DNA from 2 places in the Paenibacillus sp. GbtcB18 genome. Region 2 is predicted to be linked to the other one. Evidence: riboswitches for the same ligand, from Rfam matches in the RefSeq annotation. Region 2 holds a riboswitch; the other holds the start of a gene.
What was found. A riboswitch is a leader RNA that binds a small molecule or an ion and turns the genes downstream of it on or off. The one in region 2 is predicted to bind cobalamin.
Positions count from the first base shown of each region.

Region 1: it holds a riboswitch for cobalamin, as region 2 does, so the genes downstream of both, metE (5-methyltetrahydropteroyltriglutamate--homocysteine S-methyltransferase) here and KVT34_RS14970 (ABC transporter substrate-binding protein) in region 2, are expected to answer to the same signal.

Region 1 is NZ_JAGXJX010000001.1:1,095,931-1,100,342, forward strand. Features, by position in the region: gene KVT34_RS04980 (sensor histidine kinase) at 1-320, opposite strand, end outside; gene KVT34_RS04985 (hypothetical protein) at 613-1,260, shown strand; gene KVT34_RS04990 (arylamine N-acetyltransferase family protein) at 1,257-2,042, shown strand; cobalamin riboswitch at 2,093-2,286, shown strand; gene metE (5-methyltetrahydropteroyltriglutamate--homocysteine S-methyltransferase) at 2,470-4,412, shown strand, end outside.
Region 2 is NZ_JAGXJX010000004.1:267,953-272,364, reverse strand. Features, by position in the region: gene KVT34_RS14985 (aminotransferase class I/II-fold pyridoxal phosphate-dependent enzyme) at 1-613, shown strand, start outside; gene KVT34_RS14980 (aspartyl-phosphate phosphatase Spo0E family protein) at 684-944, shown strand; gene KVT34_RS14975 (hypothetical protein) at 999-1,574, shown strand; cobalamin riboswitch at 1,703-1,909, shown strand; gene KVT34_RS14970 (ABC transporter substrate-binding protein) at 2,088-3,095, shown strand; gene KVT34_RS14965 (FecCD family ABC transporter permease) at 3,096-4,133, shown strand; gene KVT34_RS14960 (ABC transporter ATP-binding protein) at 4,133-4,412, shown strand, end outside.

The DNA of each region.
Region 1 (4,412 bases), on a different contig from region 2:
CAGATAAGCAGCGTCGCAGCGCCCATGCTTGAGTACAAGAGGGAGAGGGCGATTTTCTTGCGCGAAGGATACTGGTAGAAGTCACGGGCCCTGAACAGGATGGGCAGAAAACCTGCCGCATAGAGGATGACGTCCGAAACTCCGAAAGACGGGAACATAATCCCATGGAAGATCAGCATCATACCGAGCGCCGTAAACCCTCCGTAATAGCCTCCGTATATAAAAGCGAGCAGAAGAGGCACGCCTCTCAGATCCCAATAAAAATCAGGAACGAGATACATAACCGGATAGCTTATGCTGAAAAGGCCGGAAAACCCCATGAGGATTCCCATTAGAAAACGGTTTCGTTTTTTTTCTCTTTTGTAAAAACGCGTAAGCATAAAAATCTGGTAAATATGAGGAGGAAATGTCATGATGAATAAATGAACAAGGATATCTTTCACGGGCCGCACTCTCTTTCTAAAAGAAAAAAGAACTCAGATTCCTATTATGGAGTTCTCTGGCAGATAATGCAATAAATAATGATGCCAATTGAGCGAAAACTTATCAAAAGCTGGTGAACATGGAGGAATATTTCACCAAGTTGTTGAAATCTTTAAGGATAAGCCGGAGGTGGTGAGATTGAAAATTCTCGTCAGCCAGCCTATGCTGGAGCGGAATCTGGAACAATTGCAAGCGGAACTGGAGAGATATCCCGACGTGGCAGCGGCTGTTTTCCCCGAAGGATATTTGCATACGAATTTGTCCCGGGCGTGTGAGCTTGCGGCCTGTACGCGTACGCTGCTGATAAGCGGTTCGAAGAATCCGAAAGACCGGGCCGTGATCATTAACCGGCAAGGGGAAGTCGTGATAGACCGGGCCAAATATAGCGGATATGAAACCGCGCTTGAAGAAGGACTGGTCATTACCCCGATTTTGTGTGACGAATTGGTTCTGAATGAGGTGGAGAAGGCGAGCAGCCCCCGAACCGATTTGTACGTTCAGCCGATCGGCGTTGGCATGTTCAGTGAAGAGCAGTTCGATGAATGGGTTGCAAAAGCGAAAGAAATCGCCTCCCGGCATCATGCCATGGTTATCGGGACGAGTCATGCGGACGGATCCTTCCGCGGCAGCGAAGTTTCGCTGCCTATCGCGTATTGGATAGACCGGGACGGCAAGCCGCTGTTCATTTCCAAATGCGATGTGCGCAGCCGTATTTTGGATCTCTGTACCAAAGAAATTACGGTCTGTGAACCTGCCGCAAAGGAGCGTGTCCTGTGAGGACGGATAGAGAAGATTTGAAACCGGAAGTGGAGGCTTACCTCAACCGAATCGGTTACGAAGGACCGCTGGACGGCAGTTATGAGGCGCTGGCTTTGCTGCAGGAGCAGCATCTGCATACTGTTCCGTATGAAAATCTGGACATCCTGAACGGGGTTCCGCTGTCTCTGGACATAAAGCGTCTGCGTCATAAAATCGTCGAGCGGCGGCGGGGCGGCTACTGCTTCGAGCTGAACGCCCTGTTCGGCTGGCTGCTGCGCCAGCTCGGCTATCCCGTGACCGACTATGTCGCCCGGTTCTGGAGAGACGAGACGGAGCTGCCGCCAAAGCGCCGCCATCATGTGCTGAAAGTGGAAGCGGAAGGAGTCAGCTACTTATGCGACGTAGGTGTCGGGGGCATCGTGCCCCGGAGACCGGTCCGTCTTGCCGAGAAGCTGGAGCAGCCGCAGGGCGAGGAGCTTTACGCCATGGAGCGGGACTCCTTATACGGCTGGGTGCTCAGCGAGAAGCATCACGGCAGTTGGAGGCGCATATACTCGTTTACCGAAGAGCCGCAGCTGCCCAAAGATTTTGTCATGGCCAGCTTCTGGTGCGAGCACAGTCAGGACTCCATTTTCAGGAAGGATGCGATGGTAGCCATTCGGACCCGGGAGGGACGAAATTCGGTCTCCGGCAAGGAGTTTAAGCTGTTCACGCCCGAAGGCGTGCGCACGTTCGTGCCTGAAAACGACGAGGCCTACAAGGAAGCTCTGCTTAAACATTTCGGCATTCCGTCAGAATAAAGCTTGCATAAACATGCCGCGTTGTGTATAGTCATTTCTAAGTTAACCAATTGAATATGTTGGGAATAGGTGCCCAGCCCCTTGGGGGAACTGGAGCTTAAAAGGGAAGTCCGGTGAAAAACCGGCGCGGTCCCGCCACTGTAACAGAGGAGTCAAGGCGAACACGCCACTGGTCTTAGACCGGGAAGGCAGCCGACGATGATGATTCTGGAGCCAGGAGACCTGCCTGTTCTGACAGCACTGCTTTACCTACGGGAGATAGGGAGGTGTTAAAGTACGGGCCACTGTATATACAAACAGAGGGCGTCTTTATCCTTGTCTGCTTCGGGGATATTGACGTCCTTTTTTATTTTCTTGTACAAATAAGCAATGAAGCAGGGAACTCATGCAAACATCCAATTCAAGCGACTATCAGGAGGTCAAGATCATGAACGCATTGACAAGCAGCAGTTTGGGATACCCGAGAATCGGAGCGGGACGTGAATGGAAGAAGGCGCTGGAGTCTTTCTGGGCCGGCAAAATCGGCGAAGAGGAGCTGACGGACAAGCTGGCCGAAGTCCGTTTGGGAAATCTTCGCATTCAGCGGGAGAAGGGCATTGAGCTTATCGCGGTCAACGATTTTTCGGGATACGACCACGTGCTGGATACTTCCGCCATGTTCGGGATCGTACCGGCACGGTTTCAATACGAGGGCGGCGAAGTATCTCCGGGCACCTACTATGCGATGGCAAGAGGCGAAGAGGGGGCTACCGCATGCGAAATGACGAAATGGTTTAACACCAACTATCATTATATCGTGCCGGAACTCCAGGGCGCCAAGCCGGAGCTGGTCGAGAACAAACCACTCAAAGCTTACCGCGAAGCCAAAGAAGCGCTCGGAATCCAGGGCAAGCCTGTGCTGCTCGGACTGTTTACGTTTCTGAAATTGTCCAAGGGGTACGCCGAGACGGAAACCGATGCCTGGATCGACCGGCTGCTTCCGCTGTACGGCCAAGTGCTGCGCGAGCTGGAAAAGGAAGGCGTCGAATGGGTGCAGGTGGACGAACCGTTGCTTTCGACAAACGTAACCGCAGAGGATATGAACCGGATCGAAGCGATCTACAAAACGCTGTCAGAGGCGGCGCCGGGATTGAAAATTATGCTCCAGACCTACTTCGAAGCCGTGGAACATTACGACAGAATCGTAAAGCTGCCCGTGAGCGGGATCGGGCTTGATTTCGTACACGGCGGCGAGAAGACGCTGAAGCTTTTGAAGAGCGAAGGATTTCCCGAAGGCAAAATTTTGGGAGCGGGTCTCGTGGACGGCCGGAATATTTGGCGCTCCGATCTGAAGGAGAAGCTGGATACGCTTCGCGACATTTTGGCCGTGGTTCCCGGGGAGCGGGTCATTGTCCAGACATCTTGCAGCCTTCTGCATGTGCCGGTGTCCACCGTTCACGAAGATAAGCTCGATCCGGTGCTGAGAGACGCTCTTGCCTTCGCCGACGAGAAGCTGGACGAAATCGTCCTGCTGTCCAAGGCGGCGGTATCCCAAACGGGGGAAACGGCCGAAGCGCTTCAGCGGAACGAAAAAGCGCTTGCCGCCCTCCGGTCTTCCGAAGCTCGAGGCAACAAAGCCGTCCAGGCGGCCGCTTTGCAGCTTCAAAAGGTGCCGGCGGCACGCGGCGAGGGCTTCGGCGAGCGACGGACCCTTCAGCGCGAGAAGTGGAAGCTGTCGTTTCTCCCGACGACGACGATCGGAAGCTTCCCGCAGACAGCGGAAGTCAGACAGGCGCGGTCCAAATGGAGAAAGGCGGAATGGACGGACGAGCAGTATAAAGCGTTTATCCGCAGCGAGATCGATAAGTGGATCAAGCTTCAGGAGGAGCTGGATCTGGACGTTCTCGTTCACGGGGAATTCGAACGGACGGACATGGTGGAATTTTTCGGCGAAAAATTGGACGGCTTCGCCTTCACGCGCAACGGCTGGGTGCAGTCCTACGGCTCACGCTGCGTGAAACCGCCGGTCATTTACGGCGATGTGGCATTTACACAGCCGATGACCGTCGAGGAAACCGTCTACGCGCAGTCGCTCACGACACGTCCCGTCAAAGGGATGCTGACCGGACCGGTTACGATTCTCAACTGGTCATTCGTCCGGGACGATCTGTCCAGAGACGTGGTCGCCTATCAAATTTCGCTTGCGCTGGATAAAGAAGTGCAAGCGCTCGAAGAGGCGGGAATCGAAATGATCCAAATCGACGAGCCTGCTGTCCGGGAAGGCCTTCCTCTTAAGAAAGATGAGCACGGGGCTTATCTCGATTGGGCGGTCAACGCTTTCCGCAGCACAACGGCGAACGTGCGGGCCACGACACAAATTCATACCCACAT
Region 2 (4,412 bases):
GGACTGGGAGCCGATCGCCCGGATCGTGGAAGAGAACGATCTGATCGTCATCGCCGATGAAATTTATGCGGAGCTCACTTACGGAAGCAAGCACGTGAGCTTCGCGTCGCTGCCCGGCATGCGGGACCGCACTATTCTCGTCAGCGGCTTCGCGAAAGCTTTTGCCATGACGGGCTGGAGAGTCGGCTACATGTGCGGGCATCCGGACCTGATCTCCGCGATGCTGAAGATCCATCAGTACACGGTCATGTGTGCTCCGATCATGGGCCAGATCGCCGCTCTTGAGGCGCTCCGCAACGGGCTGGAGGAGAAGGACCGGATGATCGAGTCCTATAACCAGCGCAGACGCCTGGTCGTTCAAGGCTTCCGGCAGATCGGTCTCGACTGCCACGAGCCTCAGGGAGCGTTCTACGCGTTCCCTTCCATCGCTTCGACGGGCCTCAGCTCGGAAGAGTTCGCTCAGCGGCTCCTGACCGAAGCGAAGGTGGCGGCCGTTCCGGGACAAGTGTTCGGCAACGGCGGCGAAGGCTTCGTCCGCTGCTCCTATGCGACTTCCGTTTCACAACTGAACGAGGCTTTGGACCGTATTGGGTCTTTTGTGAAAAAATTGTAAAGACTTGTCCCAAAAAATAGTTTTCAGAATCGGAAAAAACTGATATCTTTAGGGTAAAGGAGGGATATGTATGGCTTATTTAGAATATCGTCTGGCCGACAACTCGGGTTGGTACAGCCATGACGTTTCCGATCAACGCTGGTTATCCAAACGACCTGCCAAATTAGCCTCCCTCTTTCACCTGGAAGAAGAAATTCAGTTTATGCGGCACAGACTGGAACAGATGGTTCAGTCCGGTGAGGCTATGACTTCCGAGTCCGTAATTGAAATGAGTACGCTTCTTGATCATAAGATTAACGAATATATGAATCTAGTCCAGAAGAGCCGGTAAATGCCGGCTTTTTTGCAGCGTTTGCATAGGCTATCGGGCAACGGAGGGATTACAATGACACAGAAACGCTGGTTTCCGGCTGCAGTACTGCTTTTATTATTCACCGTCTTGGTTTCCGGGTGCGGGAAGGCCCAGCCCAAAGCGGATGTTTCCATCTTTATGATGGCCCGTGACGGCATACCGGTCGATGCCGCTTTTAAGCTTGAAAATTCGTTGAAAGCGCTTGTGGGGGACAAGCCGTCCATCTATTTGAATACGTCCCCGCTTTTTTCCAACGAAAAGATGATCGTCGAAATGGGATACGGCAATCACGGTATCCTGATCATCCCCGAAGAACAGTTTAAGATTTATGCGGCCGAAGGGGCATTTTTGCCGCTGGACGAGCATTTCAAGCAGGAAGACTATCCGGAGGGCGTACTCGAGGCGACGATTGAACCTGCCGGCAAGAAAAAGAATCCGCCCGAAGCGCCTAAGAAGGAGACGCATCTGTACGGCATTCCGCTCCAGTATTCCAAGTGGATGAAGGACAACGGCGTGGAAGGCAAGGGGCTCGTCGCTTTTATGGCGGTGAACAGCCGCAATCCCGAGCAGTCGTTCGAGGTACTCAAAAAGATCGCCGCCAAATCGTGAAGCGGACGACCTTGCCGCCGCCGCGACTCCAAAGCGGACGCCGGTAACTGCATGTGGTGCGATGACTAAAGTCCTTGTCTTTCCGCAGCCGCTTGGCCTATAATGGGGGATGAACTTGAAGGCCCAACCTCATACGTTTACCGTCAGGTCCCGAAAGCGGCGTCTCTCAGCGGAGCCAAAGCCCAGGGTGAAAAGGGAAGCCGGTGCAAATCCGGCACGGTCCCGCCACTGTAATACGGAGATCGTCTTACGATGCCACTGTCCGCTCGCGGATGGGAAGGCAAGACGGTCAAACATCCGTAAGTCAGGAGACCTGCCTGCCGGTTTGCAGCACAATATCCTTCGAGGAGAGGATCGCGCGAAACCGGAAAGGACGTCCGATTGACGGCCGTTCCACCTCGTGATTCTGAAAGTTATCCCCTCTATCTCCGGATAGGGGGGATTTTTTGTTGACATGCGCGAACATCGTGGGACAACCTCAAGTCAAACTAAATCTGCAAGGGAGTAGAGAACATGAACAACGAACGAAAAACCACCGGGGGTTTTAAATACGCCCTGCTGCTGCTTGTTTTGACGATGGCCGTCGGCCTGGCAGCCTGCGGCAAGCAAAGCGCGGATAACGGAACGGCGGGTTCGGCCTCTCCGGCGGCAAGCACCGCTCCGCAATCGAGCGCGAAGAAAACGCAGTATCCTTTGAAAGTAACCGATGCGACGGGCAAGGAATTTACGTTCGAGAAAGCGCCGGGAAAAATCGTATCGGTTTCGCCGGCGGAAACGGAAGCTCTTTTTGCGATCGGTCTGGGCGATAATATCGTCGGCGTGTCCGATTTTGACGATTACCCGGAGGAAGCGAAAAATAAGCCGAAAATGGGCGGAATTACGCAGCCTAACCAGGAATCGGTTATCGCGTCGGGAGCCGACATTGTTTTCACAGGCGTTTCGATGAAAAAAGAATCGGTCGAAAAGCTGCGCGCTATGGGCATCAACGTGTTCAAGGTGGAGCCGAAGACGCTTGACGACGTCATGAAAAATATTCAGCTTTACGGCCAGATTACCGACCATCAGGAACAGGCGGAAAAAGTCGTCGCAAAAATGAAAGAAGACCGTCAAAAAGTTACGGATGCTGTAAAAACCGTAGCGGCGGAAAAGAAGAAAAAAGTCTATATCGAATTCTCCCCGGGCTGGACAGTCGGTAAGGGTGAATTTATGGATGAGCTGATCACGCTGGCGGGCGGTGTCAACGTCGCTTCCGACATTACGGGCTGGAAGCAGATCAGCGAGGAAAAAATCATCCAGCAGAACCCGGACGTTATTTTATTCGCCAAAGGCGTAGTGGATGACAAAACGAAGAAAAGTCTTGAAGAACTCATTCGCGGACGCAGCGGGTGGAACGAAATCAATGCCGTTAAAAACAACCAGGTGATCGGTCTCGACCAGAATACGCTGACCCGTCCGGGACCGCGTTTGACGGAGGGACTCCTGCAAATGGCTAAAGCCATCTATCCGGACTTGGTGAAATAAATGAAACCTAAATGGGGACTTTGGGGAGGAGTAGGAGTTTTACTCCTTCTTCTTTCTATTGTGCTGAGTCTATCGCTGGGCTCGGCCCATCTGCCGGTGAGTCAGATCGCTTCGATTCTGGGGAGCAAGCTGCCTTGGATCGGTGACCGGATCACGCCGGACTGGCCCGTATCCTCGGAGCAGATTATTATGAAGGTAAGGCTGCCGCGCGTGATGCTGGCCATCCTGGTCGGGGCCTCCCTTTCGGTAGCGGGAGCCGCTTTTCAAGGCGTCCTGCGCAATCCGCTTGCGGACCCGTATACGCTTGGGGTAAGCAGCGGAACGAGCGTCGGCGCGGCTTTCGTCATTTACTTCGGTCTGCAGACTATGTTTTTCGGTACGTGGACGATACCGGTCGTCGGTTTTGCCACAGGAGCCGTTTCACTTTGGATCGTCTTGCGTCTGGCCCGGACCGACGGCAAAATCCGTATGGAGACGCTGCTGCTTTCCGGTGTCGTGATGCAGGCGTTTCTCGGCTCCGTCGTTTCTTTTCTCGTGTCGATGTCCAAACAGGTCGTCAATGAAATCATTTTCTGGCTGATGGGCAGTCTCGCGATGAAAGGCTGGTCGTACACAACCGTTCTCCTTCCGTATTTTCTCGTAACTTTCGTTGTGCTTTACAGCTATGCGCGGACACTCAACCTGCTGGCGCTCGGGGAACGTCAGGCCGCCCATCTGGGCATCCATGTCGAGCGGACGAAATTGATCGTGCTGATCACTGCGACTCTGGTGACGGCTGCGGCCGTTTCCGTATCCGGCGTGATCGGGTTTGTCGGGCTGATCGTGCCTCATCTGATCCGATTGATCGCGGGACCGGATTACCGGCTGATCGTGCCGCTTTCCGCCGTAGGCGGAGCCATCTACGTCCTTTGGGCCGATACGCTGGCCCGGACGCTTCTAAGCCCGACGGAGATTCCGCTCGGCGTCATCACCGCGTTTCTGGGCGCGCCGTTCTTCGCTTACCTGCTGCGCAAACAGAAGAAATGGGGGAGAAGCTGATGGAACCGATCATCGAAGTGCAGGGTGCGGGAAAAAGCTTCGGTGGAATCCGCGTGCTCAAAGATATCCGTTTCGAGGTGAAGCCCGGCGAATTTTTTGGCGTCATCGGGCCTAACGGGAGCGGTAAATCGACTTTGCTGAGACTTATCTCAGGCGTAGACCCCCTTACGGAAGGCCGTATTCTTCTCCAGGGGAGGGAAGTCGCGGGCTACGCCCGCAAGGAGCTGGCGCGCTGGCTTGCCGTGCTTCAGCAGGATGCACTGCCTCCGCTCGGTTTCA